DNA from 2 places in the Variovorax sp. PvP013 genome. Region 2 is predicted to be linked to the other one. Evidence: riboswitches for the same ligand, from Rfam matches in the RefSeq annotation. Region 2 holds a riboswitch; the other holds the start of a gene.

Region 1 (15,428 bases), on a different contig from region 2:
GGTGCCCGACGAAGCGCACGTCGGGCTTGTCGATGCCCATGCCGAAGGCGATGGTGGCGACGATCACGATGCCGTCCTCGCGCAGGAAGCGGTCCTGGTGCTTCTGGCGCACCGCGGCGTCCAGGCCGGCGTGGTAGGGCAGGGCGTTGACGCCGGCGGCCGCCAGCGCCGCGGCCACCTCCTCGACGCGCTTCCTCGACTGGCAATAGACCACGCCCGCCTCGCCCGCGTGCTCGCGCTCGATGAAGCGCAGCAGCTGCGTGGTGGCGTCCTTCTTCTCGACGATGGTGTAGCGGATGTTCGGGCGATCGAAGCTGCTGACGAACTGGCGCGCCTCCTCCAATTGCAGCCGCTCGACGATGTCGGCGCGCGTGAGGTCGTCGGCCGTGGCGGTCAGGGCGATGCGCGGCACGCCGGCATAGCGCTCGTGCAGCACGGTCAGCGCGCGGTACTCGGGGCGGAAGTCGTGGCCCCACTGGCTCACGCAGTGCGCCTCGTCGATGGCGAACAGGCTGAGCCGGCCTTTCGCGTGCAGGGCGTCGAGCTGCGCCAGGAAGCGCGGCGTGGTCACGCGCTCGGGCGCGGCGTAGAGCAGCGTCACCTCGCCGCTGGCCATGCGCCGCTCCACGTCCTGCGTCTGCGGCCAGTCGAGCGTGGAGTTCAGGAACGCGGCGTCCACGCCGGCCTGGTGCAGCGCGCCGACCTGGTCGTGCATCAATGCGATCAGCGGCGAGACCACCACCGTCACGCCGTGGCCGGCGCGCTGGCGCGCGATCGCCGGGATCTGGTAGCAGAGCGACTTGCCGCCGCCCGTGGGCATCAGCACCAGCGCGTCGCCGCCGTGCGTCACGTGGTCGACGATGGCCGCCTGGGCGCCGCGGAACTGCTCGTACCCGAAGACCTGGTGGAGGATCTCGCGCGGGTCGGTGGAGGAAGAGGTGGAAGGCGAGGCGGACAAGGGAATCGTTGCGTGGCGTGGGGAACGGGCAGGCCGGCCGGGGCCGATTGTCGTCGCCCGTCCTTTCCTCGGGAGCGGGCCGGGTGACTTCGGCCCGATGGGCGCGCGGTCGAGCGCGTGCGGTCCAAAAACAAAATCCGATCCGAGTTTGACGAATCGGCGTTCGGCCCAAGGTCCGCCGAATGAAAAGTTGCGAAAGCAATTTCCCACTGCCCATTCAATTTCCTGTTTAGACAGGGAGCACGAAGATGATGCGGAAGACATGGGTGGTGGGCGACCGGCTTGTTCCGGGTGGCACGGTATTGCCCTATGAGGGGCCCATGATGGATATCCATGGACACCGCGCCGCGCTGATCGGCGGGCGCGTGTATTGCGAAGGTTGCAACAGCGTCGGTCTCATCGCCAAGGCGGGCGGGCCCTACAGGAGCCGGTTTCATGGCGCAGAGATGGCGTTGGAAGGCGACGTGGCGATCTGCCGCTGCCCGGTTCCGCCGCCGCTCGTCTCGATGCTGCCGCATTCGGTGAACTGCGACGACCGCCTGGACGCCGCCGTCGGGGTCTTCGACCCGAGCTTCACTGCGCTGCCCGGCTGGTTTTCCGGCGACATGGAACCGGTCCGGGCGAGCAGCAAGGTGGTCGACGGCTTGGTGAAGCATCCGCCCGAGGCCGAGCAGACGGAGAACATCTGTCCGAACATGACCAACAGGGAGTTCTGCGATCTGGTGCTCGGGCTGCGGGCTGAGGCTGTAAAGATGGTCGAACGACGCTCCAAAGATCTAGAACTCTGGGGTAAGCCTGAAAAGGCTCGAGTCAAGCAATGGTTTGGCACAGACGATGAAAAGACGAGGCAGTACTTGCAAAGCGGACTTTTCAAATGTCTGCACGTGCTTACGGCTCTCACCGGTGACAACTTCGTTCGCTATTCGGAGCAGCTGATGCGCAATGTCGGATGCACACCTTCAGGAAATAAAAAAGGACTGCTCGCCGAGGTCTGCAAGCCAGATATCGCAACCCACACGATCGGCATTGCAATCGAATTCTGTGGCCTTCGCCCTCGATCGGCAGAATCGGACTCGCAGTTGCAGACATTGATCCATGAGGTCACACATTTCGATGGCGTCTTTGGTTCAGTTGACGACATCTATAAAATGAAGGAAAGTCTGGCAATTGCCAATGATACGAGGAGGGCTCTTAAGAATGCGGATAGTTTAGTAGGCTATATCGCATATGGAGTCAGCTATGTTGGATAAACGACTGATTCCTCTTTGCATAGGAATACTGATGGCGGGTTCTGTGCATGCCTGCTCGAGAGCATTCGCCATCGACCTGGATTTTGCGGCAGGCTCCGCCGATCTCGAGAAAACCGAGATCGTGAGATTGACGGCATGGCTCGACAAGTGGCGAACCGTCTTCACTCGTTTCGAGCGCGTCATGGTCGACGGTATCGCGCTCGAAGGCACTCAGGACGCCAAGGCACTTTCGAGGCGTCGCGCGGAAGTCACGACGCGTGCCGTTCGTCAATTGCTCGAGAGCGTGCCGATCTACGAAAGCTCGCATTTGAATTCGCCATTCCCGGCCTTCAAGGGAGGAAACTATGCTGGGATCGATCTGGTGCCTTTTCAGGAGGATCTGCCCGAATGTGGCAAGCCGATCAAGTAGGCGGCCCATTGCACGATTTAAGGCTTTCACTCGGAATGCCAGTGCTGTGCGACGCGGGACAATTACCGCAGCCTGATCGGATAGGTGATGCATGACGAAAAGGCTTATTGCTTTGCTGCTTTGGCTCGCACTGATGCCGAGCGGTGCCCATGCATGTTCGATCGTGATTCAGATCACGCTCGATTTCCCCGCGCAATCTGCTGAACTCGATCGGACCCAGATCATTCGCCTCGCGAATTGGCTGGATCAAGCTCGGAGTTGGTACGAGTATGAGAGCGCTGAAGTCGAAGGTTCATCCAGCACGGAATCACCAGACAGCAAGAACTTGGCGCTGCGAAGGGCAGAGGCCACCGTTCATGCGTCGTAAAGTCTTTACGAGGGCTTGGCCACTCGATCCAGCGGCTATGCTTATTCGCCATCCATACAGTCCCAGCCTCACGCTGCCGTCGTCCAATTGATCATCTCGAATCCTCCGAAATGCGGAGCGACTCCGATCCCTGGCTTCAAACGCTGACGGCGTCGAATGGCAGAGGTAGCGGCAGCGACGGCAGTGGCACCCCCAAGGCAAGGCCATGACGGGCTTTTTACAATCGCGCCCATGAAGCCCGTCGTCTACACCCGCGCCCAGCAGCTCCCCGCCATCCTCGCCGAACGCATCGCCATCCTCGACGGCGCCATGGGCACCATGATCCAGCGCTTCAAGCTCAGCGAGGCGCAGTACCGGGGCGAGGGCTACGACGGTCCGGGCAGCACGGGCGAGCGGTTCACGGACTTCGAGCGCGACGTCAAGGGCAACAACGAACTGCTCTCGCTGACCCGGCCGGACGTCATCCGCGACATCCACGAGGCCTACCTCGCCGCCGGCGCCGACCTGATCGAGACCAACACCTTCGGCGCCACCACCGTCGCGCAGGAGGACTACAAGATGGCGCACCTCGCGCGCGAGATGAACCTCGTCTCCGCCCGGCTCGCCCGCGCCGCCTGCGACAAGTTCAGCACGCCGGACAAGCCGCGCTTCGTCGCCGGCGCCCTCGGCCCGACGCCCAAGACCGCTAGCATCAGCCCCGACGTCAACGACCCCGGCGCCCGCAACGTCGACTTCGAGACCCTGCGCGCGGCCTACTACGAACAGACCGAGGCCCTGGTCGAGGGCGGCGCCGACGTCATCCTGGTCGAGACCATCTTCGACACCCTCAACGCCAAGGCGGCGCTGTTCGCCGTCGACGAGTACTTCGAAGCCAGCGGCGAGCGCCTGCCGATCCTCATCAGCGGCACCGTGACCGACGCCTCCGGCCGCATCCTCAGCGGCCAGACCGTGACCGCCTTCTGGCACAGCGTGCGCCATGCCCAGCCGCTGGCCGTGGGCCTGAACTGCGCGCTCGGTGCCGCACTGATGCGCCCCTACATCCAGGAGCTCGCCCGCGTGGCCGGCGACACCTTCATCAGCTGCTACCCCAACGCCGGGCTGCCCAACCCGATGAGCGACACCGGCTTCGACGAGACGCCCGAGGTCACCTCGCGCCTGCTGCACGAGTTCGCGGCCGACGGTCTGGTCAACATCGTGGGCGGCTGCTGCGGCACCACGCCCGACCACATCGGCGCCATCGGACGCGCGGTCGCGCCGCTGCCGGGGCGCACGATCGGGCGCGGCGTGTTCTACCGCGAGCCGGACGAGGCACCGGTCGCCTGACTACCGGACACGGCGGTGGCGGCCCCGGCCGCCGGGCGCGTCGCGATGCGCCTCGCGCGGCCGTCGCCGGTGCGGCGTGCGAGGTCGTTCAATCCTTCCGCCGCGCGATCAACGCCACGAAGCGCTGCGCGCCCAGCCCCAGCGGCCGCTCGCGCGACCACACCACGTCGACCCACAGGTCGAGCCCGTTGCTGAGGTTCTCGAACGGGATCTCCACCAGCGCGCCGGCGGCGACGTGCGGCTGGGCGAACGCGCGCGGCAGCCAGCCCCAGCCGAGCCCGGCGGTGATCAGGCTCAGCGCCGCCAGCGCGTTGTCGGTGCGCCAGACGTGGCGCGCGAAGACGAAGCGCGGGTCGCTGATCGCGAGGTCGCGCCCGGCCACGACGATCTGGCGCGTGGTGCGCAGGTGCTCCTCGCGCAGGCGCCCGCCGGCGGCGGCGAGCACCGGATGGCCGGGCGCCATCACGGCCACCAGCAGGTCGCTGGCCACCTCCTGGAAATCCTCGCGGCCGTCCAGGCTCGGGCGTTCGAAGACCAGCGCCAGCTGCGCGCGCCCGGCGTGCAGCAGCGCCAGCGCGTCGCCCTGCGGCGCCGCCAGCACTTCCACCTCCAGCAGCGGATGCTCCTGCGCCAGGGCGGCCAGCGCGACGCTCCACGGCGCGGCCAGCAGTTCGGGCGCGATGGCCAGCGTCAGGCGGTGCTCGAGCCCCTGCGTGAGCGACAGCGCCTGCACCTGCAGTTGCCTGAGCTGCGCGGCGAGCAGTCGCGCCTGCGGTTCGAGCGAGCGCGCGGCGGCGGTCGGCTTCGGCTCGCGGCCGGCGCGGTCGAACAGCACCAGGTCTAGCTCGGCCTCCAGCCCGGCGATGGTCATGCTGACGGCCGAGGGCACGCGGCGCAACGCACGCGCGGCCGCCGAAAAAGAACCGTGGTCCAGCACGGCCAGGAAGACCTGCACGTTGTCGCTCGAAAACGCCATGGGAAAGGTTCCTCGTCGATCGCCGTGGCGGATCGACCTGTCTGAAAAACTGAAAGAAGCCGACTTTTTATATCAGCGCGTCGCACATAGAGTCATGGCTCGTCCATGACATCCCAGGAGAAGAGCACCATGCAAGGCATCAAGCGCCGCGTCGTCTACATCACGCTGTACGAAGGCATCGCCATCGTCGTGGCCAGCTTCGGCCTGGCGGCGATGTCGGGGCAGGGCGTGGGCCACGCCGGTCCGCTGGCGGTGCTGGCCTCGGCCATCGCGGTGGTCTGGAACCTGGTGTTCAACGCCCTGTTCGAGCGCTGGGAGCGCCGCCAGGCGGTGCGCGGGCGCGGCCTGGGGCGGCGCATCGCGCACGCCATTGGCTTCGAGGGCGGACTGATCGCCTTCCTGGTGCCGGCCATCGCCTGGTGGCTCGACATCAGCCTGTGGCAGGCCCTGCTGATGGACCTGGGGCTGGTGGTGTTCTTCCTGGTCTACACCTTCGTCTTCAACTGGGTGTTCGACGCCGTCTTCGGATTGCCGGCGTCGGCCGGCGCCGCGCAGCCGGCCTGACCGGACGCCGCACGGCCGGTCCGGCGGGCCGGCCGTGCAAGACTCGACGCATGTCCTCGCCGTCCGTTCCGCCGTCCGCCTCCGTTCCTCCCGTGTCCTCCACCGCCGATGCCCTGGCCGCGACCGCCTTGGCGGCCTTCGACCACGCGGTGCGCGCCGGCGCCGGCCTGCGCGGGCGCGAGGGCCAGCGGCGCATGGCGGAGAAGGTGGCGGCCACGCTGGCGCGGGCCACGCTCGGCAAGCTCGACGAGCCGGAACTCGACGCCGACGGCGGCGCGGCCGGTGCCGCCGCGCCGGACCCGGTGCGCGCCATCGCGGTGATCCAGGCCGGCACCGGCGTGGGCAAGTCGCTGGCGTACTGCGCGCCGGCCATCGCGCTGGCGCTGGCGCGCAACACGCGCGTCGTCGTCTCCACGGCCACCGTGGCGCTGCAGGAGCAGCTGGTGGCCAAGGACCTGCCGGCGCTGGCTGCGCTGATGCCGCAGCCGTTCCGCTTCGCGTTGGCCAAGGGGCGCGGGCGCTACGTGTGCCAGCTCAAGCTGTCGCGCCTGGCCGGCGAGGTCGTGCCGGCGCATGGCGACGAGGACGACGCCATCGACCCCACCGCCGACCTGTTCGCCGACGACGAGCCCACCGCCCGCGCGCCCCGGCCGCAGCACGAGATCGCCGCGCGCCTGCAGTTCTACGGCGGCATCGCGCGGGCGCTGGCCAGCGGCGCCTGGGACGGCGACCGCGACGCGCTGGACACGCCGCCGGCGCCCGAGGTGTGGTCGGCCATGGCCGCCGACGCGGCGTCCTGCACCGGGCAGCACTGTCCGGCGTTCAACGGCTGCGCCTACTACGAGCGGCGCAAGACGCTGGTCGGCGCGCAGGTCATCGTGGTCAACCACGACCTGCTGCTGTCGTCGCTGGGCAACCGGCTGCTGCCCGAGCTGGACAACTGCCTGCTGGTGCTCGACGAGGCGCACCACCTGCCGGCGACGGCGCTGGCGCAGTTTGCCTGCCGCATGGACCTGGGCCACCACGGCTGGATCGAGCGGCTGGCGCAGCGCGCCGTCGCCGTCGGCGTGCGGCTGGAGGTCATGGATGTGGCCGACATCCCCGGCCACGCGGCGCAGGTGCGCCAGGCGATGCAGCAGGTCGAGCGCCTGGTGATGGACCTCTATGGCGAGACCCTGCGCGCGACCGCCGGCAGCGGGCGCGGCCCGGGTTGCGCCCGCGTGCCGCGCGGCGAGCTGCCCGAGGCGCTGTGCGAGCCGCTCGAACGCGTCGCGCGCCACGCCGACGGCTTCATCGAATGCCTGCGCGCCATCGCCCGCGCCCTGCGCGCCGAGCTGCGCGACAACCCCGGCCAGGCGCGCGCGCTGTCGTCGATGTACGCGCAGCTCGGCGCGCTCGCGCCCCGGCTGGAGCAGATGCTCGACACCGCCCGGCTGCTGCTGCGCGAGACCGCCGCCGACGCCGTGCCGGCGGCCAAGTGGTTCACCCTCGAGGTCGAGGGCGAGCGGTCGATCCTGCAGGCCCACGCCAGCCCGCTGCTGCCCGGCGCCACCCTGCGCCACCACCTGTGGGGCCGGGTGCGCGGCGCGGTGCTGACCTCGGCCACGCTCACGAGCTGCGGCCAGTTCGACTTCTTCCTGCGCGAGTCGGGCCTGCAGGGCGACGACGCGGCCAGCACGCTGGAGGTCGCCAGCCCCTTCGACTACGCCGCGCAGGGCCGCCTCGTCGCCGTCGAGACCCGGGCCGATCCGCGCGACGCCGTCGCCTACGTCGCCGAGATGGCGCAGGCCCTGGCGCGCGACCTGGCCACGGTGCGCCACGGCGCGCTGGTGCTGTTCACCTCGCGCGACCAGTTGCGCCAGGCGGTCGAGGCGCTCACGCCCGTCCTGCGCCCGCGCGTGCTGACGCAGACGGCGCTGCCGCGCCAGGTGCTGCTGGCCACGCACCGCCAGCGCGTGGCCGACGGGCAGCCCTCGATCATCTTCGGCATGCAGTCCTTCGGCGAGGGGCTGGACCTGCCGGGACGGCTGTGCGAGTCGGTCTTCATCGCCAAGCTGCCCTTCGCGCCGCCGGACGACCCGGTGGGCGAGGCGCGCGCCGAGTGGCTGCGCGCCGTCGGACGCGATCCGTTCTCCGAGCTGGTGGTGCCCGCCACCGCGATCCGGCTGGCGCAATGGGTCGGCCGCGCGATCCGCAGCGAGGACGACCGCGCGAGCGTCTACTGCTACGACCGGCGGCTCGTTCGCACGGCCTACGGACAGCGGCTGCTCGCCGGCCTGCCGCCGTTCGCGCGCACGACCGTGGCCGCCGAGTCCCGCGCCGCGCTCGCGCCCTAGCCGGAGCGCCCGGCCGCGCGCGGCCCGGGCGATGCGCCTAAAATCGCCTCTCCCCGAGGAGCGTTGCAGCGGCCGGCTTGCGCCCCGCCAGGCTCGGGCCGCCTTTTTTGCAACGACGCTCGCCTGAACCTCCGTCCGCGAACCAGGTGAGCCCCATGTCGTCGTCCTCCGCCCCCGTCCCCGCCACTTCCCCTTCTTCCTCGCCCGCTCCCGCCGCCGGGCCGGACGTCCCGGCCATGAAGCTCTCGGGCCTGGAGCCGGTGCAGATCGGCGCGGGCACGCTGTTCGTCAACATTGGCGAGCGCACCAACGTCACCGGCTCCAAGGCCTTCGCGCGGATGATCCTCAACGGCCAGTTCGAGGAGGCCCTGGCCGTGGCGCGCCAGCAGGTGGAGAACGGCGCGCAGGTGATCGACATCAACATGGACGAGGCCATGCTCGACAGCAAGGCCGCGATGGTGCGCTTCCTCAACCTGATCGCCTCCGAGCCCGACATCGCGCGCGTGCCGATCATGGTGGACAGCTCGAAGTGGGAGGTCATCGAGGCCGGCCTGCGCTGCATCCAGGGCAAGGGCATCGTCAACTCGATCAGCATGAAGGAGGGCGAGGACGCCTTCCGCCACCAGGCGCGCCTGCTGCGCCGCTACGGCGCGGCGGCGGTGGTGATGGCCTTCGACGAGACCGGCCAGGCCGACACCTACGCGCGCAAGGTCGAGATCTGCCAGCGCGCCTACCGCATCCTGGTCGACGAGATCGGCTTCCCGCCCGAGGACATCATCTTCGACCCCAACATCTTCGCGGTGGCCACCGGCATCGAGGAGCACAACAACTACGCGGTCGACTTCATCGAGGCGACGCGCTGGATCAAGCAGAACCTGCCGGGCGCCAAGGTGTCGGGCGGCGTCTCCAACGTGAGCTTCAGCTTCCGCGGCAACGACCCGGTGCGCGAGGCCATCCACACCGTGTTCCTGTATCACGCGATCCAGGCCGGCATGGACATGGGCATCGTCAACGCCGGCATGGTGGGGGTCTACGACGACCTGGAGCCGACATTGCGCGAGCGCGTGGAGGACGTGGTGCTCAACCGCCGACCCGACGCCGGCGAGCGCCTGGTCGAGGTCGCCGAGACCGCCAAGAGCGGCGCCAAGGACGAGAGCAAGCGCAACGACTGGCGCGGCACGCCCGAGGCCCCCGTGAGCGTGGGCGACCGGCTCGCCCACGCGCTGGTCCACGGCATCACCGAATTCATCGTCGAGGACACCGAGGAGGCCTACCGCGCCATCCTGGCCGGCGGCGGACGCCCGCTGCATGTCATCGAGGGTCCGCTCATGGACGGCATGAACGTGGTGGGCGACCTGTTCGGCGCCGGCAAGATGTTCCTGCCGCAGGTGGTGAAGTCGGCCCGCGTCATGAAGCAGGCCGTGGCGCACCTGCTGCCCTACATCGAGGAGGAGAAGCTGCGCGACGAGGCCGCCGGGCGCGACGTGCGCACCAAGGGCAAGATCGTCATCGCCACCGTCAAGGGCGACGTCCACGACATCGGCAAGAACATCGTCACGGTGGTCCTGCAATGCAACAACTTCGAGGTCGTGAACATGGGCGTGATGGTCCCGTGCCACGAGATCCTGGCGCGCGCCAAGGTCGAGGGCGCGGACATCGTCGGCCTCTCCGGCCTCATCACGCCGAGCCTGGAGGAGATGCAGTACGTGGCCGGCGAGATGCAGCGCGACGACCATTTCCGCGTCAGGAAGATCCCGCTGATGATCGGCGGCGCCACCACCAGCCGCGTGCACACGGCGGTCAAGATCGCGCCGCACTACGAAGGCCCCGTGGTCTACGTGCCCGACGCCTCTCGCAGCGTGAGCGTGGCGCAGTCGCTGCTCTCCGACCAGGCCGCGAAGTACATCGACGAGCTCAACGTCGACTACGACAAGGTGCGCCAGCAGCACGCCAACAAGAAGCAGGTGACGCTGTGGCCGCTGGCCAGGGCGCGCGCCAACAAAACGCCCATCGACTGGAACACCTACGTGCCGCCGGTGCCCAAGTTCATCGGTCGGCGCGTGTTCCGCAACTTCGACCTTACCGAGCTGGCGAAGTACATCGACTGGGGTCCGTTCTTCCAGACCTGGGACCTCGCCGGGCCGTTCCCGGCCATCCTGAAGGACGAGGTGGTCGGCACCGAGGCCGTGCGCGTCTACGCCGACGGCCAGCGCATGTTGAAGCGCCTGATCGAGGGCCGATGGCTCAGCGCCAGCGGCATCGTCGGCTTCTGGCCCGCCAACACCGTGGGCGACGACGACATCGCGCTCTACACCGACGAGACGCGCGGCGAGGTCGCCATGACCTGGTACGGCATGCGCCAGCAGACCGAGAAGCAGGCGATCGAGGGCGTGATGCGCCCGAGCCGCTGCCTGGCCGACTTCGTCGCGCCCGCGTCGAGCGGTCTGAAGGACTACGTGGGCATGTTCGCCGTCACGGCCGGCCTGGGCGTGGAAAAGAAGGAGAAGTACTTCGTCGACGACCTCGACGACTACTCGGCCATCATGCTCAAGGCGCTGGCCGACCGCCTGGCCGAGGCCTTCGCCGAGGCCCTGCACCACCGCGTGCGCACCGACCTCTGGGGCTACGCCGCCGGCGAAGGCCTGAGCAACGAGGAGATGATCGCGGAGAAGTACCGCGGCATCCGCCCGGCGCCGGGCTACCCGGCCTGCCCGGACCACAGCGTCAAGCGCGCGATGTTCGACGTCATGCAGTGCGCCGACATCGGCATGACCCTGACCGAGAGCCTGGCCATGACGCCGGCGGCCAGCGTCAGCGGCTTCTTCCTGGCGCACCCCGACGCGACCTACTTCAACGTCGGCAAGATCGGCCACGACCAGCTCGCCGACCAGGCCGCGCGCCGCCATCGGCCCGAATCGGAGCTGGAGCGCCTGCTGGCGCCGAACCTGTAAGGGCGGGGCGGGGCGCCGCCGGGACTCAGCGCCGCCGCAGCAGCAGCGCCTGGCGCAGCATGCGCGCGGCGCGGTCGCGGATCTTGCCGGGCATGCCGCGATGCGGCCGCGCGGGCTGCACCTGGGCGCCGCGGCAGGCGGCGAGGAAGTCGTCGAGGATCGCGGTGTCGTCCACCGTGCTGACGGTGCTGCCCTGGCGATGGAATTCCGGATGCCACTGCGTCGCGGCGATGTAGCCGCCGCCCGCGCGCCCGGCGACGCGGCGGATCGCCTCGGGCACGCGGTCGGGGTAGCTCCAGGCCTCGACCTCGAAGCCCGGCGCCAGGTCCTTGATGCCCTGGTGATGGATGCTGTTGACGCGCGCGTGCGCCACGCCGGGGTACATCCGCGACAGCCGGGTGCCCTCGACCAGCTCGATGTCGTGGAAGTTCTGGTCGTAGCTCACCGGGTCGCGATGGCGCAGTGCGTTGGGGTGCTGGGTCTCGATGTCCTGGAACAGCGTGCCGCCGAAGGCCACGTTGATCAGCTGCAGCCCCCGGCAGACGCCGAAGATCGGCTTGCCGGCCTGCTCGAAGGCCTCCACCAGCGCCAGGTCGTAGAGGTCGCGGATGCGGTCGCCGACCCAGGCCTCGCGCAGCGGCACCTCGCCGTAGCTGCCGGGCCAGACGTCGGCGCCGCCGTGCATCACCACGCCGTCGAGCCATTCGGCGTAGTGCGACAGCTTGGTGTCGCCGCGCGCCGTCGCGCCGGTGGGGCAGGGCACCATCACGACCATCGCCCCGGCGGACATCAGCCAGTGCGCGATCGACTGCTCGACGTACTGCAGGGTCTTGTTGGTGAACAGCGGACGCGACGGGTCGGCGTGCTGGAAACAGGCGGAGAGGCCGATCTTGAGGCGGCCGGCGACGGTCTGTGGCATGGTGGGACGACCCGCCGGGCGGGCGCGAGGACAGCGAGGAAATCCATTGTGACGAGGTCGGGCCGGGCGCGGGTCGGACGGCATCCCCAATGTCTCCCGAGCGCGACAGCCGGGTCCCGGCGGTCTCCCGCATCGATTGACGGGATCGATGCGACCGGCACGATGGCTCGGTAAAAGCTATAATCCCGGGTTCGTTTCGATATCACGACGAAGCATTTCGTCTTTCTTGCTGGTCGGTCCGGCGATCCCGTCACCAGGGTCACCGGGCACCCTCTCTTTCAAGCCAGCCGCACAGTGTGTTGGAGCGCCACGGTCCTTGCGGATCCGGCGCCCATGTTTGCCACCACTGCCTTCGTTCCTGTTGAAGCGAACCGCGCGCTCGCAAAGCGCCGCGGCCGGCCCGTACCGACGCCCATCACGGCCGCCCGCGTCCCGTTCTCAACTGTATTTCAGCGCATTCGCGGCGTCGCGGTGCGCAAGGCTTTCATGGACATCATTCAACACAGCGTGGCGATGGGCAAGTACCTCGTCTCGCCCCTGATCAAGCACCTCGACGACGGCCGTTTCGCCGCCTCGGTCTCGATCCGTTCCGGCCGCGGCAGCGGCATGCACGACCGCGTGATGCGCTTCACGCCGCGCTTCGCCAGCCATTCGGCCGCCCTGCGCTATGCCGTCGACGAAGGACTGGGCTGGGTGCGCGAACGCACCGGCTCGCGCGTTGTATCGGCACTGCCGGCCTCCTGCGCCGCCTGAGCGCGACGCCCGCACAACCGTTCCCGTCATCACCGCCAACACACACACAGAGGTAATTCATGGCCAAGGAAGAACTCATCGAAATGAACGGCGCAGTGACCGAAGTCCTGCCCGACTCGCGCTACCGCGTCACGCTCGACAACGGGCACCAGCTGATCGCCTACAGCGGCGGCAAGATGCGCAAGCACCACATCCGCATCCTGGCCGGCGACAAGGTGTCGCTGGAGCTGTCGCCCTACGACCTGACCAAGGGCCGCATCACGTTCCGCCACCTGGAGCGCCGTGGCCCGCCGCCGGTCAATTCCGGCAACAACTCGCAGCGTCGCTGATCCACCGGTGACATCGCCCGTGACAGGTTCCGCCGCCGACGCCGCGGCGGGGTTCGGCACGCTGCCGCTCGCGCCGCAGACGCTCGCCAACCTCGCGCAGCTCGGCTATGCGCGGATGACGCCGATCCAGGCCGCCAGCCTGCCGGTGGCGCTGCTGGGCCACGACCTGATCGCGCAGGCCAAGACCGGCAGCGGCAAGACCGCCGCCTTCGCGCTGGCCCTGCTGGCCAACCTCAACCCGCGCCGCTTCGCCGTCCAGGCGATGGTGCTGTGCCCGACGCGCGAGCTGGCCGACCAGGTCACGACCGAGATCCGCCGCCTGGCGCGCGCGGAGGAGAACGTGAAGGTCGTGACGCTGTGCGGCGGCGTCGCCCTGCGCGGCCAGACCGCCAGCCTGGAGCACGGCGCGCACATCGTGGTGGGCACGCCCGGGCGGATCATGGACCACCTCGAGCGCGGCAGCCTCGACCTGCAGGCGCTCAACACGCTGGTGCTCGACGAGGCCGACCGCATGCTCGACATGGGCTTCCTCGAGGACATCCGGACCGTCGTGCGCCAGTGCCCGCCGCAGCGCCAGACCCTGCTGTTCTCGGCCACGTACCCCGAAGGCATCGCCGAGATCGCCGACCGTTTCATGAAGGCGCCCCGGCGCATCACGGTCGCGTCCCAGCACGAGGAAGGCCGCATCGTCCAGCACTGGTACGAGGTCCGCAACGACGAGCGGCTGCACGCCGTGTCGCTGCTGCTCGACCACTTCCGCCCGCAGAGCACCCTGGCGTTCTGCAACACCAAGCAGCAGTGCCGCGACCTCGTCGCCGTGCTCCAGGCGCAGGGCTTCAGCGCCATGGCGCTGTTCGGCGAACTGGAGCAGCGCGAGCGCGACCAGGTGCTGGTGCAGTTCGCCAACCGCAGCTGCTCCGTGCTGGTGGCCACCGACGTCGCCGCGCGCGGCCTGGACATCGCCCAGCTCGAGGCCGTGATCAACGTCGACGTCACGCCCGACGCCGAGGTCCACGTCCACCGCATCGGCCGCACCGGCCGGGCCGGCGCCGAGGGCCTGGCGCTCAACCTGGCGAGCATGGACGAGATGGGCTTCGTCGGGAAGATCGAGCAGCTCCAGGGCCGCGAATCGGCCTGGCGGCCGCTGTCGGACCTCACGCCCGGCGTCGGCGAGCCGTTGCGCCCGCCCATGTCCACGCTGCAGATCGTCGGCGGCCGCAAGGAGAAGATCCGCGCCGGCGACGTGCTGGGCGCGCTGACCGGCGAGGCCGGCTTCACCCGCGAGCAGGTCGGCAAGATCAACGTCAACGAGTTCTCCACCTACGTGGCGGTCGACCGGCGCATCGCGCGCGAGGCCGCCCACAGGCTGTCCACCGGCCGCGTCAAGGGCAAGTCCGTCAAGGTGCGGCTGCTCGACGATGTGGCCTAATCACGCCCTTCGCACATTTCCACAGCAGAGTCTCAAGATGCCCCAAAAGATCCGTACCGAAGCCGACCGCATGGCCACCCCGCGTCCTACGCCCGTCGCCGGCTACAACATCCCCAAGAGCGGTGGCGGCCAGAAGGTCAGCCTGGAGCGCGGCACCGCCACGCGCAGCAAGAAGAACCCCGGCAAGCGTCCCAAGAAGGGCGGCTGAAGCCCGCGGCGCCGCCTCTTTGGCGGCACCCGGCACCCCGTCGGCGACGACGAGAAAGCGCTCCACGGAGCGCTTTTTTCATGAGCGTGCTGCATGGCCATCGGTGCCTTCCCGCGCGCCGGTCATCCCGGCGGAGAGGCCGTTCAACCATTGCCGCCCAGCACGGTCCCCACCAGCCACACGTTGGCCACGGCGATCACGCCGAACAGGGCCCAGGCGGCGACTTTCATGGCGCGGCCGTTGGCGAACTCGCCCATCAGCGCGCGGTCGCTCGACAGCCGCACCAGCGGCCAGATCGCGAAGGGCAGCTGGAAGCTCAGCACCACCTGGCTGAGCACCAGCATGCGGCCGATGGCGTCGTCGCCGAACCACCAGACCCCCGCGAACGCCGGCACCAGCGCCAGGCCGCGCGTGATCAGGCGGCGCTGCCAGCACGGGATCTTCAGGTCGAGGAAGCCCTCCATCACGATCTGGCCGGCGATGGTGCCGGTGAAGGTCGAGCTCTGCCCCGAGGCCAGCAGCGCGATGCCGAACAGCGCGGCGGCGAAGGCGCTGCCCACCAGCGGCTCGATGAGGTGGTAGGCGTCCTCGATGCTCGTGACCTCGCGGTGGCCGCTGGCGTTGAAGGCGCTGGCCGCCAGCACCATGATCGCGGC
Region 2 (15,428 bases):
CGGCGTAGAGGTCGATCTTGAAGCCCGGCGGGAGCTTGATGGCCTTCAGGTTGGCGCGCAGCTGGTCGGCGTTCTTGCCGGTCTGCGCGACCGTCGGGATGTTGGGGTCGGTGCCCGACACCTTCATCTGCTTGAGCTTGTCGATGTTCTGCGCCACGGCGGGCAGGGCGGTCGCCATCGCGGCCGCGAGGGCGACGACGGTGAGGGTGAGGCGCGCGGGGCGGCGCGCTCGCGATGGTGCGGACATCTCTGGTCTCCTGTTGTTCGTGCGATGTGGGCGGACACACCGGCCGGTCGTGTGGCCGGCCGATCGACTGTGCTGCGCCACCCCATCGGCTTCGATCGGGACTTGCCCTATGAACATCGGGCCTGGTGTAACGGCCTGTTTCCTCCGGGACGTCGATGCGCTCGCACCGGCCGGTGCCCCGGCGGCGGATCAGCGCGTGCGCCGGCGTGCTCGCGCGACCTCGCGTCCTCAGCGATGGCCGCGCTTGCGGCCCACGCGACGCGGGGCGGCAGGCTCGGACGCCGCCCTTTCGTCGCCGCCGCCCAGGGCCGTCAGCGCGGCGCGGTCGACCGGCGCCCCGCCACAGCGCGTGCCGGCGTTCTCCTTGCCGATCACGGTGATCGCCACCTGCTTGATGCCCAGGCCGACCATGTCGATCGCCTCGGCCGCCGCGCGGCTCAGGTCGATGACGCGGCCGGGTCCGAAGGGCCCGCGGTCGTTGACGCGCACCAGCACCTCGCGCCCGTTGGTGAGGCTGCGCACGCACACGGCCGTGCCGAAGGGCAGCGTGCGGTGCGCGGCGGTGAAGGCCGACATGTCGAAGCGCTCGCCGTTGGCCGTGCGGCGCTGATGGAACTGGATGCCGTACCAGGAGGCGCCGCCGCGCTGGAAGAACTCCCCGGACGACCGGTCGCCGGGGACGCCGTCGTCCACCCCGGCGAACGGGTCGTCGTTGCCGCTGGAGGAGAGGTCGTAGCTCACCGTCGCGACGGAGGAACGCGGCGGCGCGCCCGAGGGCACGCTGATGTCGCGCGCCAGCGGGCGCAGGCCGGTGCCCGACGAGGGCGCCGTCGCGGGCGCGGAGGCCGTCGTCGCGGCTTCCGGCGTGGCGGCGGGGTCGGGCGTCGCGCTGCAGCCGTCGAGCAGCAGCAGGGCCGCGACCGAACAGGCGACGGACACCGCGCAGGCGACTCGGCGCCCGGGTCGGCCGCGCCGGACCTCCGCGCTCATCGTCCGGACTCCAGGCCCTGCGCGACCGTGCGGCCCGGTCCGGGACGCCCTGCCCTCACCCTCATGCCTAGTCGCTCCAGCCGAGCCGATCGAGCACGGCCAGCGGCGCGGCGGCCTGGTTCATCGTGTAGAAGTGCAGCGAGGGCGCACCGCCGTCGCGCAGGCGCTCGCACAGCGCGGCCACGACGTCCAGGCCGAAGGACTTGATCGACTCGACGTCGTCGCCGAAGCCGTTGAGCCGCAGCCGGATCCAGCGCGGGATCTCGGCGCCGCAGGCGTCGGAGAAGCGCATCAGCTGGGTCGAGCTGGTGATGGGCATCACGCCCGGCACGATGGGGATGTCGACGCCCAGGCGGCGAACGTCGTCGACGAAACGGAAGTACGCCTCGGCGCCGAAGAAGTACTGCGTGATCGCCGAGTCGGCGCCGGCGCGCGCCTTGGTCGCGAAGGCCTGCAGGTCGGCCTCGGGCGAACGCGCCTGCGGGTGGATCTCGGGATAGCAGGCGACCTCGATGTGAAAGTCGCGACCGGTTTCCGCGCGGATGAATTCGACCAGGTCGCTCGCGTACTGGAACTCGCCGCCGATGCCGTAGCCGCTGGGCAGGTCGCCGCGCAACGCCACCAGGCGCCGCACGCCCATCGCGCGCAGTTCGGCCAGCTGCGCGCGCACCGTGGCGCGCGTGGCGCCGATGCACGAGAAGTGGCTGGCCGCGGGGACGCCCTCCTCGATGATCTCGCGCACGGCGGCGAAGGTGCCCGCGTGCGTCGAGCCGCCGGCACCGTAGGTCACCGAGCAGAACTCGGGATTCAACGCATAGAGTTGCTGGCGCACGGCGCGCAGCTTGACCGCGCCTTCGGGCGTCTTGGTCGGGAAGAATTCGAAGCTCAGGGGAAGGCGCATGCGCGGCTCCTGGATGAGGAAACGCCGTCGCCCTAGAGGACGCGAACGGCGTGGAGGAAGAATTCGCGGTTGCCGTCGCCGCCGGCGATCGGGCTGTCGAGCCAGCGCGCCACGCGCAGGCCGAGCGCCGCGCAGGCCTCGCGCAGGCGCGCCTCGACCACCGCGTAGAGCGCGGCGTCGCGCACGATGCCGCCCTTGCCGACCTGGCCGGGCTGCAGCTCGAACTGCGGCTTGACCAGCAGCAGCAGGTCGCCGCCGGGCGCGAGGAAGGGCACGACGGCCGGCAGCACCAGCGTCAGCGAGATGAACGACAGGTCGCCCACCACGAGGTCGAAGTCGGCGCGCTCGTCCTCGGGCAGGTCGGCGACGGTCAGCGCGCGCGCGTTGACGCGCTCGACGGCCGTGACGCGCTCGTCCTCGCGGATGCGCGCGTGCAGCTGGCCGTGACCGACGTCGACGCCCGTGACGTGGGCCGCGCCGTGCTGCAGCAGGCAGTCGGTGAAGCCACCGGTCGACTGGCCGACGTCGAGGCAATGCCGCCCGCGCGGGTCGATGCCCGTGGCCGCCAAGGCGCCTTCGAGCTTCAGCCCGCCGCGCGAGACGAAGCGCGACTCGGCCGCGTCGGCCAGGTCGAGCTCCGCCGTCTCCGGGATGTCGTCGCGGTTCTTGCCGACGTCGCGCCAGGCGTCGGCGCTGCCCGCGTCGCGCCAGCGCAGCCCGCCGGCGATGAGCCGCACCGCCTGCGACCGCGACGCGGCCATGCCGCGCTCCACCAGCAATTGATCGGCACGCATGGCGCGGCGATCAATAGCGGTAGGTGTCCGCCTTGTACGGACCCGCCTTGTCGACGCCGATGTAGGCGGCCTGGGCGTCGCTGAGCTCGGTCAGCATGGCGCCGACCTTCTTCAGGTGCAGGCGCGCGACCTTCTCGTCGAGGTGCTTGGGCAGCACGTAGACCTTGCCGGACTCGTAGGCGTCGGGCTTGGTGAACAGCTCGATCTGGGCGATGGTCTGGTTGGCGAAGGACGAGGACATCACGAAGCTCGGGTGGCCCGTGCCGCAGCCCAGGTTCACCAGGCGGCCCTTGGCCAGCAGGATGATGCGCTTGCCGTCGGGGAACTTGACGTGGTCGACCTGCGGCTTGATCTCCTCCCACTCGTACTGCTCGATCGACGCGATGTCGATCTCGTTGTCGAAGTGGCCGATGTTGCAGACGATGGCCTGGTCCTTCATGGCCACCATGTGCTCGTGGCGGATGACGTCGCGGTTGCCGGTGGTGGTGACGAAGATGTCGGCCTTGTCGGCGGCGTACTCCATGGTCACGACCTTGTAGCCTTCCATGGCGGCCTGCAGGGCGTTGATGGGGTCGATCTCGGTGACCCACACCTGCGCCGACAGGGCGCGCAGGGCCTGCGCCGAACCCTTGCCCACGTCGCCGTAGCCGGCCACGACGGCCACCTTGCCGGCGATCATGACGTCGGTCGCGCGCTTGATGCCGTCGACCAGCGACTCGCGGCAGCCGTAGAGGTTGTCGAACTTGCTCTTGGTGACCGAGTCGTTGACGTTGATGGCGCGGAACTTCAGCAGGCCCTTGGCCGACATGTCGTTCAGGCGGTGCACGCCGGTGGTCGTCTCCTCGGTCACGCCGATGATCTCGGCCGACTTGCGGCTGTACCAAGTCGGGTCCTCGGCCAGCTTGCGGCGGATGGCGGCGTAGAGGATGCGCTCCTCCTCGCTCGAATGCGTGTCGATCAGCGACAGGTCCTGCTCGGCGCGCTGGCCCAGGTGCATCAGCAGCGTGGCGTCGCCGCCGTCGTCCAGGATCATGTTGGGGCCTTCGCCCTTGGCGCCCTTGGGGCCGAAGTCGAAGATGCGGTGGGTGTAGTCCCAGTAGTCCTCCAGCGACTCGCCCTTGATGGCGAACACCGGCGTACCGGCCGCGGCGATGGCGGCGGCGGCGTGGTCCTGCGTCGAGAAGATGTTGCACGAGGCCCAGCGCACGTCGGCGCCGAGCGCCTGCAGCGTCTCGATGAGCACCGCCGTCTGGATGGTCATGTGCAGCGAGCCGGTGATGCGCGCGCCCTTGAGCGGCTGGGCGGCGGCGTACTCGGCGCGGATGGCCATCAGGCCGGGCATCTCGGTCTCGGCGATGCGGATCTCCTTGCGGCCCCAGGCGGCGAGGGTGATGTCGGTGATGGCCTGGTCGGCGGCCGAGGCGGGCTTGGCGGCGGGCAGCAGGGGGGAGACGGAGGACGGGGATTCGAGGACGGCGCTCATGAGGAAAGGGACTCCAAGGCTGATTGCGGATGCCGCTGGATCGGGGGGACGTCGATGCCGGCAGGGTGCCTGGCAGGGACGGGACTCACCGCGATGGACAGCGGATGAGCGTGGTTGCGATGTGTTCCGAGCCTCACGCCTGACGGCGCTGCAACGCTCCTCGGAGCCGGGATTTTAGCCCGACACCGGTTTCGCCCTGCTTCGGGCCGGCCCGAATCCCTGCACGCCCGGGGGACGCGTCCTGCCTACAGTCGCGGCCGACGCGCGTTCCGGAGCCACCCGGCGACCGGCGCGGTCCACCTTCTTCGACCGAGGCCTTCCATGACACGCACCCAGACCGCCGCCCTCCTCCGACCGCTTCCGACGCTGTCGCGCTTCCTCCGCACCCCCCGCTCCTGCGCCACGGCGATCGCCGTGGCGGGCCTCGCGGGCGCCCTGGCCCTGCCCCAGGCGGCCTGGAGCCAGCCCGCCCCGCCGGCGCCCCCCATGGGCATGGCGCCACCGGCGCCGATGGGCGCGGCGCCGGCGCCGGCGCGCGCCGCGCCCGCGACGCCCACCGTGCGCATCCGGGGCACGGTCGTCTACGCCGACGCCGCCCAGCTGATCGTCAAGGACCGCGGCGGCGAGGTCGTGACCCTGGCGCGGGTGCCCGACCTGCCCGTCTCCGAGGTCTATGCGATCAAGCTGGCCGACATCACCAAGGGCAGCTACGTCGGCACCGCCGCCATGCCGCAACCCGACGGCACGCAGCGCGCCCTCGAGGTGCTGGTGTTCCCGCCCGAGGCGCGTGGCACCGGCGAAGGCCACTTCCCCTGGGACCTGGAACCGAAGAGCACCATGACCAACGCCACCGTCGCCGACCTGGCGGCGGCGCCGGCGTCGGTGCGCGGCGGCCAGCAGCTGCGCCTGGCCTACAAGGGCGGCGAGAAGACCGTGATCGTGCCGCGCGACGTGCCGGTCGTGACCTTCCGCCCGGCCACCGACGCGCTGCTGGTGCCCGGCGCGCGGGTGCTGGTCAACGCGCAGGAGCGCAACGGCACGCCGACGGCGGTGCGCGTGCTGGCCGGTCGCAACGGCTTCGCGCCGCCGATGTGAGGACCGGCGAGGGACATGGGGCGCGAGAATCGCGTCCCATGTCCCTGTCCGACCAGCTCCAGATCGCCGCCCCGAATCCCGACGGGTCCATCACGCCGCCGCCCAGCGCGGACGACCTGCGCCAGGCGCTGGAGGCGCGCAACGAGGAACTCGTGGAGAAGCTCGGCGGGCTCCAGGAGATCCTGGCCAAGCCGCTCGATCAGATCCTGGCCGAGCGCGACCGCTTCAAGGACGCCGCGGCGGCCTGGGACTCTTTCGGCGCGATGTGGATGCTGTCGCAGCGCGCGATGAAGCGCGTCGCGCTGGACCTCGCCGCGCAGCAGGGCGTGAGCGAGGAGGAAGTGGTCGCGCGCGCGCTCGATCTCGCCAACGAGGTGCTCAACGGCGACGGCGTCGACTTGGGCGGCGCCATCGCCGAGCCGCAGATGGCGCACATCGCGCGTCACCGGCCGTTCCTGCGGAAGCAGTTCAGGCGAACCTGAGTCACCCAGGGGCGGGCCGGCGACGAAACCTGCCCTGAGGGACAATGTCGTCCCTTCCCGGCCCTCCGCCCGCCGCACCCGCCGGCCTCCCGGCGGTCGCGCACCTCGCACGTCCCATTGAGTCCGCCCCGATGTCGAACGACAAATTCCTCGAAGAAACCCAGCGCCGCCGCACCTTCGCGATCATCTCCCACCCCGACGCCGGCAAGACCACGCTGACCGAGAAGCTGCTGCTGTTCTCGGGCGCGATCCAGATCGCCGGCTCGGTCAAGGCGCGCAAGGCGACGCGCCACGCCACGTCCGACTGGATGGAGATCGAGAAGCAGCGCGGCATCTCGGTGGCGTCGTCGGTGATGCAGATGCTCTACCGCGAGCACGTCATCAACCTGCTCGACACGCCCGGCCACAAGGACTTCTCGGAGGACACCTACCGCGTGCTGACGGCCGTCGACTCGGCCCTGATGGTGATCGACGCGGCCAACGGCGTGGAGGCGCAGACGCGACGCCTGATCGAGGTCTGCCGCCAGCGCGACACGCCCATCATCACCTTCGTCAACAAGATGGACCGCGAGGTGCGCGAGCCGCTGGACATCCTCGACGAGATCGAGCGCGAGCTGGGCATGCCCTGCGTGCCGATGACCTGGCCGGTCGGCCAGGGCAAGAGCTTCGGCGGCATCATGAACCTGCGCACGCAGACCATGACCGTGTTCGACTCCGGCAAGGAGCGCCTGCCGCAGGAGTTCGAGACGATCCGCCTCGACGACCGCGACGAACTCATCAAGCGCTTCGGCGCCGAGTTCGAGAACGCCGAGCAGAGCATGGAGCTCGCCGCCGGCGCCTCGCCGGCCTGGGACCGCGCGGCCTTCCTCGCCGGCAGGCAGACGCCGGTGTTCTTCGGCTCGGGCGTGAACAACTTCGGCGTCATGGAGGTGCTCGACGCGCTGGTCGACCTCGCGCCCTCGCCGCAGTCGCGCACCAGCACCGTGCTGGTCAACCGCCAGCCGGTGGTCAAGGAGATCCAGCCGGCGGACAAGGACTTCGCCGGCGTCGTCTTCAAGGTGCAGGCCAACATGGACCCGGCGCACCGCGACCGCATCGCCTTCGTGCGCATGGCCTCGGGCCGCTACACGCCGGGCATGAAGCTCAAGGTGCAGCGCACGGCCAAGGAACTGCGCCCGACCAGCGTCGTGACCTTCATGAGCCAGCGCCGCGAGGCGGTGGAGGAGGCCTTCGCCGGCGACATCGTCGGCTTCACCACGCACGGCGGCGTGCAGCTGGGCGACACCATCACCGACGGCGCCAACCTGATGTTCACCGGCCTGCCCTTCTTCGCGCCGGAACTCTTCATGACCGTGATCCTGAAGAACCCGCTGCGCACCAAGCAGCTCCAGCAGGGCCTGGCGCAGCTCGGCGAGGAAGGCGCGATCCAGGTGTTCCGCCCCGAGATCGGCGGGCCGATGCTGCTGGGCGCCGTCGGCCAGCTGCAGTTCGAGGTGGTGCAGCACCGCCTGAAGGGCGAGTACGACTGCGACGTGCGGCTCGAGGGCTGCCAGTACACCGGCGCGCGCTGGATCACCGCCGACACGCCGGCCGAGCTGCGCGAGTTCGTCAACGCCTACCCGGCGCGCATGGCGCTGGACGCGGCCAACACCCTGGCCTACCTCTGCACCTCGCCCTACGACGTGCGGCTGGCGCAGGAGCGCTTCCCGAAGATCCATTTCCATCCGCTGCGCGAACACGCCGGCCTGTCGCTGCAGAACGCGGGCTGACGCGCGGGAGCCGCCGCCCGTGCCGTCGTCGAATCCGCTGGCCTTCGCGCTCGCCCAGTACGCGTTGCTGGGCGTCTGGCTGTTCGGCTGCTGGGGCATCGGCCGGTTGCTGCTGCCGGGCAATCGCGCCGCGGCGTCCGCGTCGATGCCGGGGGCGGACGACCCGATCGGATCGCTCGCCCATCCGATCGCCATCACGCTGGGGATCGGCGTCTGGGTCTGCGCGCTGCAGGGCCTGGGCATCGCCGGCGAACTGACGAGGGCGCCGGTGCTAGGGCTGGCGGCGGCGGGCCTCGGCCTGGGTGCCTGGGCGATGCTGAAACGTCGGCGCGATCGCCCGACGACGGCACCGGGTGCGCCGCGACATTCCCTGCGTGGCGCCCGGGCTTCCCGCACCACCGCCGAGCGCTGGACCCTCGTCGCCGTCGCGCTGCTGGCCCTGCCCACCCTGCTCGCGCCGCTGTCCCCGCCGATGGCCTGGGACGAGCTGGCCTACCACCTGCCGCACGCGCGCGAGTGGGCGCGCACCGGCCGGCTGGTGGTCAGCGACTGGCTGCGCTATCCCTGGTTCCCCTACAACCTCGACCTGCTCTTCGCCGTGCCGCTGCTCTGGGGCGAGGACGTGCTGCCGCATCTCCTGCACGCCGCGACCGGCTGGCTCGCCGCGGCGCTGATCTACGGGCTCGGCGTGCGCCACCTGCGGGACCGCGTGGTAGCCGGCGTCGCTGCCGCCCTCTGGCTGCTGCTGTCCAAGGGCCAGTACGACCGCGCCTATGTCGACATGGGCGCGACGCTGTTCGTGACGGTCGGCTTCGTCGCACTGCACGCCTGGCACGTCGACGCGGCCCGCGACCGGCGCTGGCTGCTCGTCGCCGCCTTCTGCCTGGGCATCGCGGCGGGCGCCAAGTACCAGGTGCTGGCGCTGCTGCCCTTCTTCGCGATCGTGCTGGCATTGCGCGACCGCCGGCCCACGACCTGGCTGCCGGTCACCGGCGCGCTCCTGCTGCCCTGCGTCTACTGGTACGCGCGCAACACCGTCCTCACCGGCGACCCCTTCAACCCGCTGGGCGGCAAATGGTTCGGCTTCACCGACTGGAACCTGGCCGACTACCAGGGCCAGCTCGCCGACCTGCGCGACAAGGCCGGCTGGCCCGATTGGCTGCTCTGGCCGGCGCTGGCCGTGCCCTTCATGCCGACGTTGCGCCGGCAACCGGCCGTGCGCGGCGCGCTGTGGGCGAGCGCCTGGATGCTGGCCGTGTGGGTCGCGAGTTCGCGCTATCCGCGCTATCTGATGACCGCCTTCCCGCTGCTCGCGCTGCTCGCCGCCGTCGGCTGGGTGCGGGGCGTGCGCGGGCTGCGCGAGCGCGTCGCGCTCCTGCGCACGCCGCGCGCCGCGCGGGTGGCCGGTGCGCTGCTGATGGCGTGCGTCGGCGTGGCGAGCCTGGCCTGGAGCGTGCGCCACGCGCAGCGCGTGGTGCCGGCGCCGGCGGCGCGCGAGGCGCTGCTGCGCGAGCGCGTCAACGCCTACGGCCTGTGGGCCTGGCTGCGCGACCACGCGGCCAAGGCCGGCGTCCGGCGCGTCTACCAGCTGGGCTTCGAGGAATCGCTCTACTACGTCCCGACGGCGCTGCTGCCGGTCCGGGGCGACACCTTCGGCCCCTGGCGCTACGGCGACGTCGTCGCGCTGCCGACGCGCGAGATGCACCGCAAGCTGGCGACACAGGGCTTCGACACGCTGGTGCTCAACGCCGAGCGCTGGCCGGACCTGCCGCTGCGGGCCGACTTCGAGCGCTTCTTCGTCCCGCTGCACACGGACGGCACGGCGCGGCTCTACCGCCTGGCGCCGACGCCCCCTCCCTGAGCGGCCCGCCGCCGACCTGCACCGCACCGCCTTTCGCCCTTCCCCGACCCCGTACCCGCCCTTCGACGACCGCCCGCCCATGACGCCCCTCCCCCGCCCGGCCCTCGCACCGCCGTCCGTCCCGCGCGACCCGCGCATCGCCGTCGTCATCCCTTGCTTCAACGAAGAAGGCGCCATCGCGCAAGTCATCGCCGACTGCCGCGCCGCGCTGCCCGGCGCCGCGATCCACGTGTTCGACAACCGCTCCACCGACGGCACCGCCGCCGTCGCGCGCGCGCACGGCGCCCGCGTCGCGCACGTGGCCCTGCGCGGCAAGGGCAACGTGGTGCGTCGCATGTTCGCCGACGTCGAGGCCGACCTCTACGTCATGGTCGACGGCGACGCGACCTACGACGTCGGCCGGGCGGCCGAAATGGTCGACCTGCTGCTCGACGACGGGCTGGACATGGTGGTGGGCACGCGTTTCGACGACGGCCGCAACCCGCAGACCTACCGCCCCGGCCACCGCCTGGGCAACCGGTTGCTGACCTCGAGCGTCGGCCTGCTCTTCGGCGGCCATTTCAGCGACATGCTCTCGGGCTACCGCGTGTTCTCGCGCCGCTACGCCAAGTCCTTCCCGGCGGCGGCGCGCGGCTTCGAGACCGAGACCGAACTGACCGTGCACGCCCTGGAACTGCGCATGCCCTGCGGCGAGCTGCCCGTGCCCTACCTGGCGCGGCCCGAGGGCACGCAGAGCAAGCTGTCGACCTTCCGCGACGGCGGCCGCATCCTGCGCACCATCCTGCGGCTGTTCATCAGCGAGCGTCCGCTGGCCTTCTTCACCGCGCTGGCGGCGCTGTGCGCCCTGGCGTCGATCGGCCTGGCCGTGCCGCTGGCCGTCGAGTACTGGCGGACCGGCCTGGTGCCCCGGCTGCCGACGGCGGTGCTGGCCACGGGCACGATGCTGGCGGGCATGCTGGCGCAGGTCTGCGGCGCGGTGCTGCACACCGTGACGCTCGGCCGGCAGGAGGCCAAGCGGCTGGTGTACCTGTCGATCCCGGCGACGCTGCGCGCGGCGGCCGGGCTGTCGGACGCGGAGGGGACGGGAGACTCGACAGTCGTGGCCGACGCGTCGGTCGACGCCGACCCCGCGAGCGCGGCGGGACGCGCCGCATGAAGGCGACGCCGATCTCCCTGGTGCACAGGCTGCTGAAGGGTCGGTTCCTGCGCTTCGCCCTCGTCGGCGTCGTCGGCCTGGCGGTCGACCTGGCCGTGCTGCACGTGCTCGCGCCGCTGCTGGGCTGGTACGCCGGACGCGTGGTGTCGTTCCTGGCCGCCGCCTCGGCGACGTGGTGGCTGAACCGGCGCTTCACCTTCGCCGAGCGCTCGCGGACGCACGCGACGGTGCGCTCGGTGGGCCGCGAGTACCTGCGCTACATCGCCTCGATGCTGGGCGGCGCCGCGATCAACTACGGCATCTACGCGCTGACGCTGCGCGGCGTCGACGCCGCGTTCGCGCCCGCGTTGGGCGTGGCGCTGGGCAGCCTGGGCGGCATGTTCGCGAACTTCGCGGCGGCGCGGTACCTGGTCTTCGGCGCGGACGGCGACGGCGCGGCGCAGGCCCGGTCGCCGGACCGGGTCGATCCCGGCGTCGCACCGGCGTCGGGCCCGCGCATGCGTCCGCTCGCGACCTGGCCCGCGGCCGAGCGTGCCGCGCTCGCGGGCGTCTTCACCGACATCGACGACACCCTCACCACCGACGGCGCCATCACGCCCGACGCCCTGCGCGCCCTGGCCGAGCTGCGCGCCGCCGGGCTGAAGGTGGTCGCCGTCACCGGCCGGCCGGTGGGCTGGAGCCTTCCTTTCATCGCGACCTGGCCGGTGGACGCCATCGTGGCGGAGAACGGCGCCGTGGCCCTGCTGCCGCCACCGCCCTGGCGGCCCGGCGACAGCCTGCACCCGGTGCCGCCCCGGCGCTACTTCCTGAACGACGCCACGCGGCGCGCCGCGAACTTCGCGCGCATGCAGCGCGTGCTCGAACGCATCGAGCGCGAGATCCCCGGCGCCCGCCGCGCCACCGATTCGGCCGGCCGCGAGACCGACATCGCCATCGACCACGGCGAGTTCGCGCGGCTCGACGAGGCCACCATCGACGCCGTCGTCGCGCTCATGCGCGCCGAGGGCCTGCACGCCACCGTCAGCAGCATCCACGTCAACGGCTGGCTGGGCGACAACGACAAGCTCGCCGGCGCCCGCTGGATCGTGCGGGAACTGTGGGACCGTCCGCTCGACGAGGAGATGGACCGCTGGGCCTATGTCGGCGACTCGACCAACGACCAGGTCATGTTCGGCGCTTTCGCCCACAGCATCGGCGTGGCCAACGTGGCGCGCTTCGTGCCGAAGCTGGCGCACCTGCCGCGCTACGTGGCGCGGGGCGAGCGCGGGGCGGGGTTCGCGGAGGTGGCGCGGGCGGTGCTGGGGGTGCGGTGAATCCGCTTCACTGCGGCTTCGCCAACCCCAGTTTGTCGATCACCGCCTTCTCCTTGGCCATCGTGTCCTGCGCGAACTGCGTGTACTGCGCCGTGCTCTTGTAGTCGGGCAGCATGTCGTAGCGGTTTAGGGCGGCGACGTAGCTGGGATCCTCCATGGCCTGCTTGAAGGCGTCGTGCAGCTTCTTGACCACCTCCGGCGGCGTGCCCTTGGGCGCGCCGATGCCGAAGGGCGAGTTCTGCACGATGTCGTAGCCCAGCTCCTTGAGCGTGGGCGCGTCGGGGAACTTGGCCAGGCGCGTGGCGCCCCAGGTGTTGAGCACGCGCAGCTTGCCGGCCTCGACCTGCGGCGCGAAGCCGGTGCTGTCGGCCGCGGCCATCAGCTGGCCGCTGACGGTGGCGAGCATCAGGTCGGCGCTGCCCTTGTAGGGCACGTGCTGCAGCTGGATGCCGGCGCGCTGGGCCAGGGTCTCCATGGTGAGGTGGGGGCTGGTCAGGTTGCCGGTGGAGCCGTAGGTCAGCTTGCCGGGGTTGGCCTTGGCGTAGGCGACGAAGTCGGCCCAGGTCTTGAACGGGCTGTCGGCCGGCACCACCAGGCCGAAGGCGTAGCCGGTGACGTTGATGACGTAGCTGATGTCCTTGATCGGGTCCCAGTTGAGCTTGGTGGTGTAGCCCAGGCGGAACACGCCCAGCGGGATCTGCGCGACGGTGTAGCCGTCGGGCGCCGAGGTCTGCAGCGACTGCGCGGGCAGCGTGCCGCCGGCGCCGGGCTTGTTGTCGACGATGACGGGCTGGCCGAGGATCTTGCTGGCGTTGTCGGCGAGCTGGCGCATCGTGATGTCGGTCGGCCCGCCGGCCGGGAAGGCGATGACGAGCTTGACCGGCTTGGCGGGAAAGCCCTGCGCCTGCGCGGCGACGAAGGGGACGGCGGCCGCCACGGCGGTCAGGCAGACAGCGGCGGCGCGGACGATGGAACGGCGAAACATGGAAGCGGGCTCCTGGAGGCACATGGATCGCGCCATTAGAGACTTCCCTGAGGCGCCGGCCCATCGGGTTTCACCCGCGAGACGGGTCGCATGGGCGACTCGCGTCGCGGATGAGATGCAGACACCGACATGGCCCAACGTAGCCTGAAACCGATCTTGGCGGCCTATGAAGCGCAACAGCGCATGAAGAAAGAGTCGTTTTCGCTCTTTATTTGTCGATCTCGATCTGCAACCTGTAGGCTCTTCCTAGACTCCCGCCGCGATCGATTCAGTACAGGGTCATGGATGACCCGCCGATCGCGCTACAAACAAGGGAGTTCTTCATGAGAAAGTTTTTGCTTTGGCCCGGTGCGGCCTTGCTGGTGGCCACACTGGCGGCATGTGGTGGCGGCGGCGACGATGGTGGAGGAGGTGGCTCCGCAGCGACATCGGCGCTCGCAACACCCCAGGCAGCGGTCCCTGTGGCCCAGATCACCGATTTCGATCTGGCTGGCGCCTATGCCAGTTATCTGGCCGGATCGGCTCACTACACCGTGAGCGGGCGTGCGACCAGCCTGGGTGAAGTGATCGATTTCCAGGGCTCGCTGGACATGGGCTCGCCCGTGGCGAGCAACTTCAATGGCAAGCCGACACTGCGCAAGACCATCTCCACCACGCTGACCGGTACCGATCGACGGGGCAAGTCGCAAACCCAAAGCTCCAGTGCCGACCGTCATTACGACAGCAATTACCAGCACATTGCGACCACCGCGTCCGGAACGGCAGGCGATGTGGAGGTCGTGACGATGGCCGTGCTGCCCACCAAGGTGCAACCCGGCGCAAGCGGCGAGTGGGCCCACAGCACCCTCTACAGCAACGCCACGTTGACCCGGGCGCTCGGCACCGTGACGACGCGCTACACGGTACAACGTGAAAGCGACACCACCGCTGTACTGACCGTCATCGGCACGACGACGATCGTCGGCGCTCGCATCGAGGTGACAGATCGGTATCGCCTGCAAGCGGACCGCTCGATGCGCCAGATCTCGCAGCACATCGATACCGGCAGCATCGTCTCGAACCTGGACTATCGCTGAGCCCGTCGACGCGGCTCAATTCCGAGCCAGCACCGGCGCCAGCGCCACGCCGGTGTGCGTGCCCAGGCGCACCACCTCCTCCGGTGGCGCCGCCGCGACGATGCGGCCGCCGGCGTTGCCGCCTTCCGGGCCCAGGTCGATCAGCCAGTCGGCCTCGGCGATGACGTCGAGGTCGTGCTCGATCACCACCACGCTGTGGCCGCCATTGACCAGCCGGTGCAGCACGTGGATCAGCTTCTCGACGTCGGCCATGTGCAGGCCGACGGTCGGCTCGTCGAGCACGTAGAGCGTGTGCGGCGGCTTCTGGCCGCGGCGCGTGACGTCGTCGCGCACCTTGCTCAGTTCGGTCACCAGCTTGATGCGCTGCGCCTCGCCGCCCGAGAGCGTGGGCGACGGCTGGCCGAGCGTGAGGTAGCCCAGGCCGACGTCCACCAGCAGCTGCAGCGGATGCGCGATGTTGGGCATGCTGGCGAAGAAGCCGACCGCCTCGTCGACCTCCAGCTGCAGCACGTCGCCGATGCTCTTGCCGCGCCAGGTGACGGCCAGGGTCTCGGGGTTGAAGCGGGCGCCGTGGCAGACCTCGCAGGGCACCTTCACGTCGGGCAGGAAGCTCATCTCGATGGTGCGCACGCCCGCGCCGTCGCAGCCCGGGCAGCGGCCCTCGCCGGTGTTGAAGCTGAAGCGCGCTGGCGTGTAGCCCCGCGCCTTGGCCTCCAGCGTGTCGGCGAACAGCTTGCGGATGGTGTCCCAGAAGCCGATGTAGGTCGCCGGGCAGCTGCGCGGCGTCTTGCCGATCGGCGTCTGGTCGACCTCCAGCACGCGGTCGACGCTCTCGTAGCCCTCGACCGTGTCGCAGCCCGTCCACGCCGGGCGCTTGCCGGCGGCATCGGCGTCGCGGCCGGCCTTGGTCATGCGCTGGACGACGATCGCCTGCACGTTGGCCAGCAGCACGTCGCGCGCCAGGGTCGACTTGCCCGAGCCGCTGACGCCGGTGATGGCGACCAGGCGATGCAGCGGCAGGGTCGTGGTGACGTCCTGCAGGTTGTGCAGGTCGGCGCCGCGCACGGTCAGCCAGGTGTTGGCAACTTCTCCCTCCCCCGGGAGGGGAGGGAGCAAGACCGCACGGCGCGCCTGCAACGGATGCCGGATGGCGTCGCGCAGGTAGCGGCCGGTCTGCGAGTCGGCGGCGGCCTCGATGTCGGCGACGGCGCCCTCGGCGACCAGCCGGCCGCCGCGCTTGCCGGCGCTCGGGCCGATGTCGATGATGTGGTCGGCG

What was found. Region 2 has a riboswitch for S-adenosylhomocysteine ahead of ahcY (adenosylhomocysteinase). Riboswitches for the same ligand answer to the same signal wherever they lie in the genome.
Region 1: it holds a riboswitch for S-adenosylhomocysteine, as region 2 does, so the genes downstream of both, metH (methionine synthase) here and ahcY (adenosylhomocysteinase) in region 2, are expected to answer to the same signal.

The regions. Positions count from the first base shown of each region.
Region 1 covers NZ_JBNDLF010000004.1:247,133-262,560, forward strand. Annotated here, with positions in the region: gene recQ (DNA helicase RecQ) at 1-964, opposite strand, end outside; gene ABID77_RS14025 (M35 family metallo-endopeptidase) at 1,207-2,208, shown strand; gene ABID77_RS14030 (hypothetical protein) at 2,240-2,617, shown strand; gene ABID77_RS14035 (hypothetical protein) at 2,709-2,984, shown strand; gene ABID77_RS14040 (homocysteine S-methyltransferase family protein) at 3,216-4,307, shown strand; gene ABID77_RS14045 (LysR family transcriptional regulator) at 4,396-5,283, opposite strand; gene ABID77_RS14050 (PACE efflux transporter) at 5,413-5,847, shown strand; gene dinG (ATP-dependent DNA helicase DinG) at 5,898-8,183, shown strand; S-adenosyl-L-homocysteine riboswitch at 8,233-8,311, shown strand; gene metH (methionine synthase) at 8,420-11,134, shown strand; gene ABID77_RS14065 (gamma-glutamyl-gamma-aminobutyrate hydrolase family protein) at 11,160-12,053, opposite strand; gene ABID77_RS14070 (hypothetical protein) at 12,540-12,806, shown strand; gene infA (translation initiation factor IF-1) at 12,866-13,135, shown strand; gene dbpA (ATP-dependent RNA helicase DbpA) at 13,155-14,564, shown strand; gene ABID77_RS14085 (hypothetical protein) at 14,602-14,772, shown strand; gene ABID77_RS14090 (Nramp family divalent metal transporter) at 14,916-15,428, opposite strand, start outside.
Region 2 covers NZ_JBNDLF010000003.1:493,499-508,926, forward strand. Annotated here, with positions in the region: gene ABID77_RS12705 (PQQ-dependent sugar dehydrogenase) at 1-247, opposite strand, end outside; gene ABID77_RS12710 (septal ring lytic transglycosylase RlpA family protein) at 476-1,186, opposite strand; gene metF (methylenetetrahydrofolate reductase [NAD(P)H]) at 1,305-2,138, opposite strand; gene ABID77_RS12720 (TlyA family RNA methyltransferase) at 2,171-2,932, opposite strand; gene ahcY (adenosylhomocysteinase) at 2,943-4,415, opposite strand; S-adenosyl-L-homocysteine riboswitch at 4,515-4,583, opposite strand; gene ABID77_RS12730 (hypothetical protein) at 4,737-5,510, shown strand; gene ABID77_RS12735 (hypothetical protein) at 5,549-5,992, shown strand; gene ABID77_RS12740 (peptide chain release factor 3) at 6,124-7,761, shown strand; gene ABID77_RS12745 (ArnT family glycosyltransferase) at 7,781-9,622, shown strand; gene ABID77_RS12750 (glycosyltransferase family 2 protein) at 9,702-10,778, shown strand; partial or broken gene ABID77_RS12755 (GtrA family protein) at 10,775-11,182, shown strand; gene ABID77_RS12760 (HAD hydrolase family protein) at 11,276-12,091, shown strand; gene ABID77_RS12765 (tripartite tricarboxylate transporter substrate binding protein) at 12,099-13,076, opposite strand; gene ABID77_RS12770 (hypothetical protein) at 13,358-14,152, shown strand; gene ABID77_RS12775 (excinuclease ABC subunit UvrA) at 14,168-15,428, opposite strand, start outside.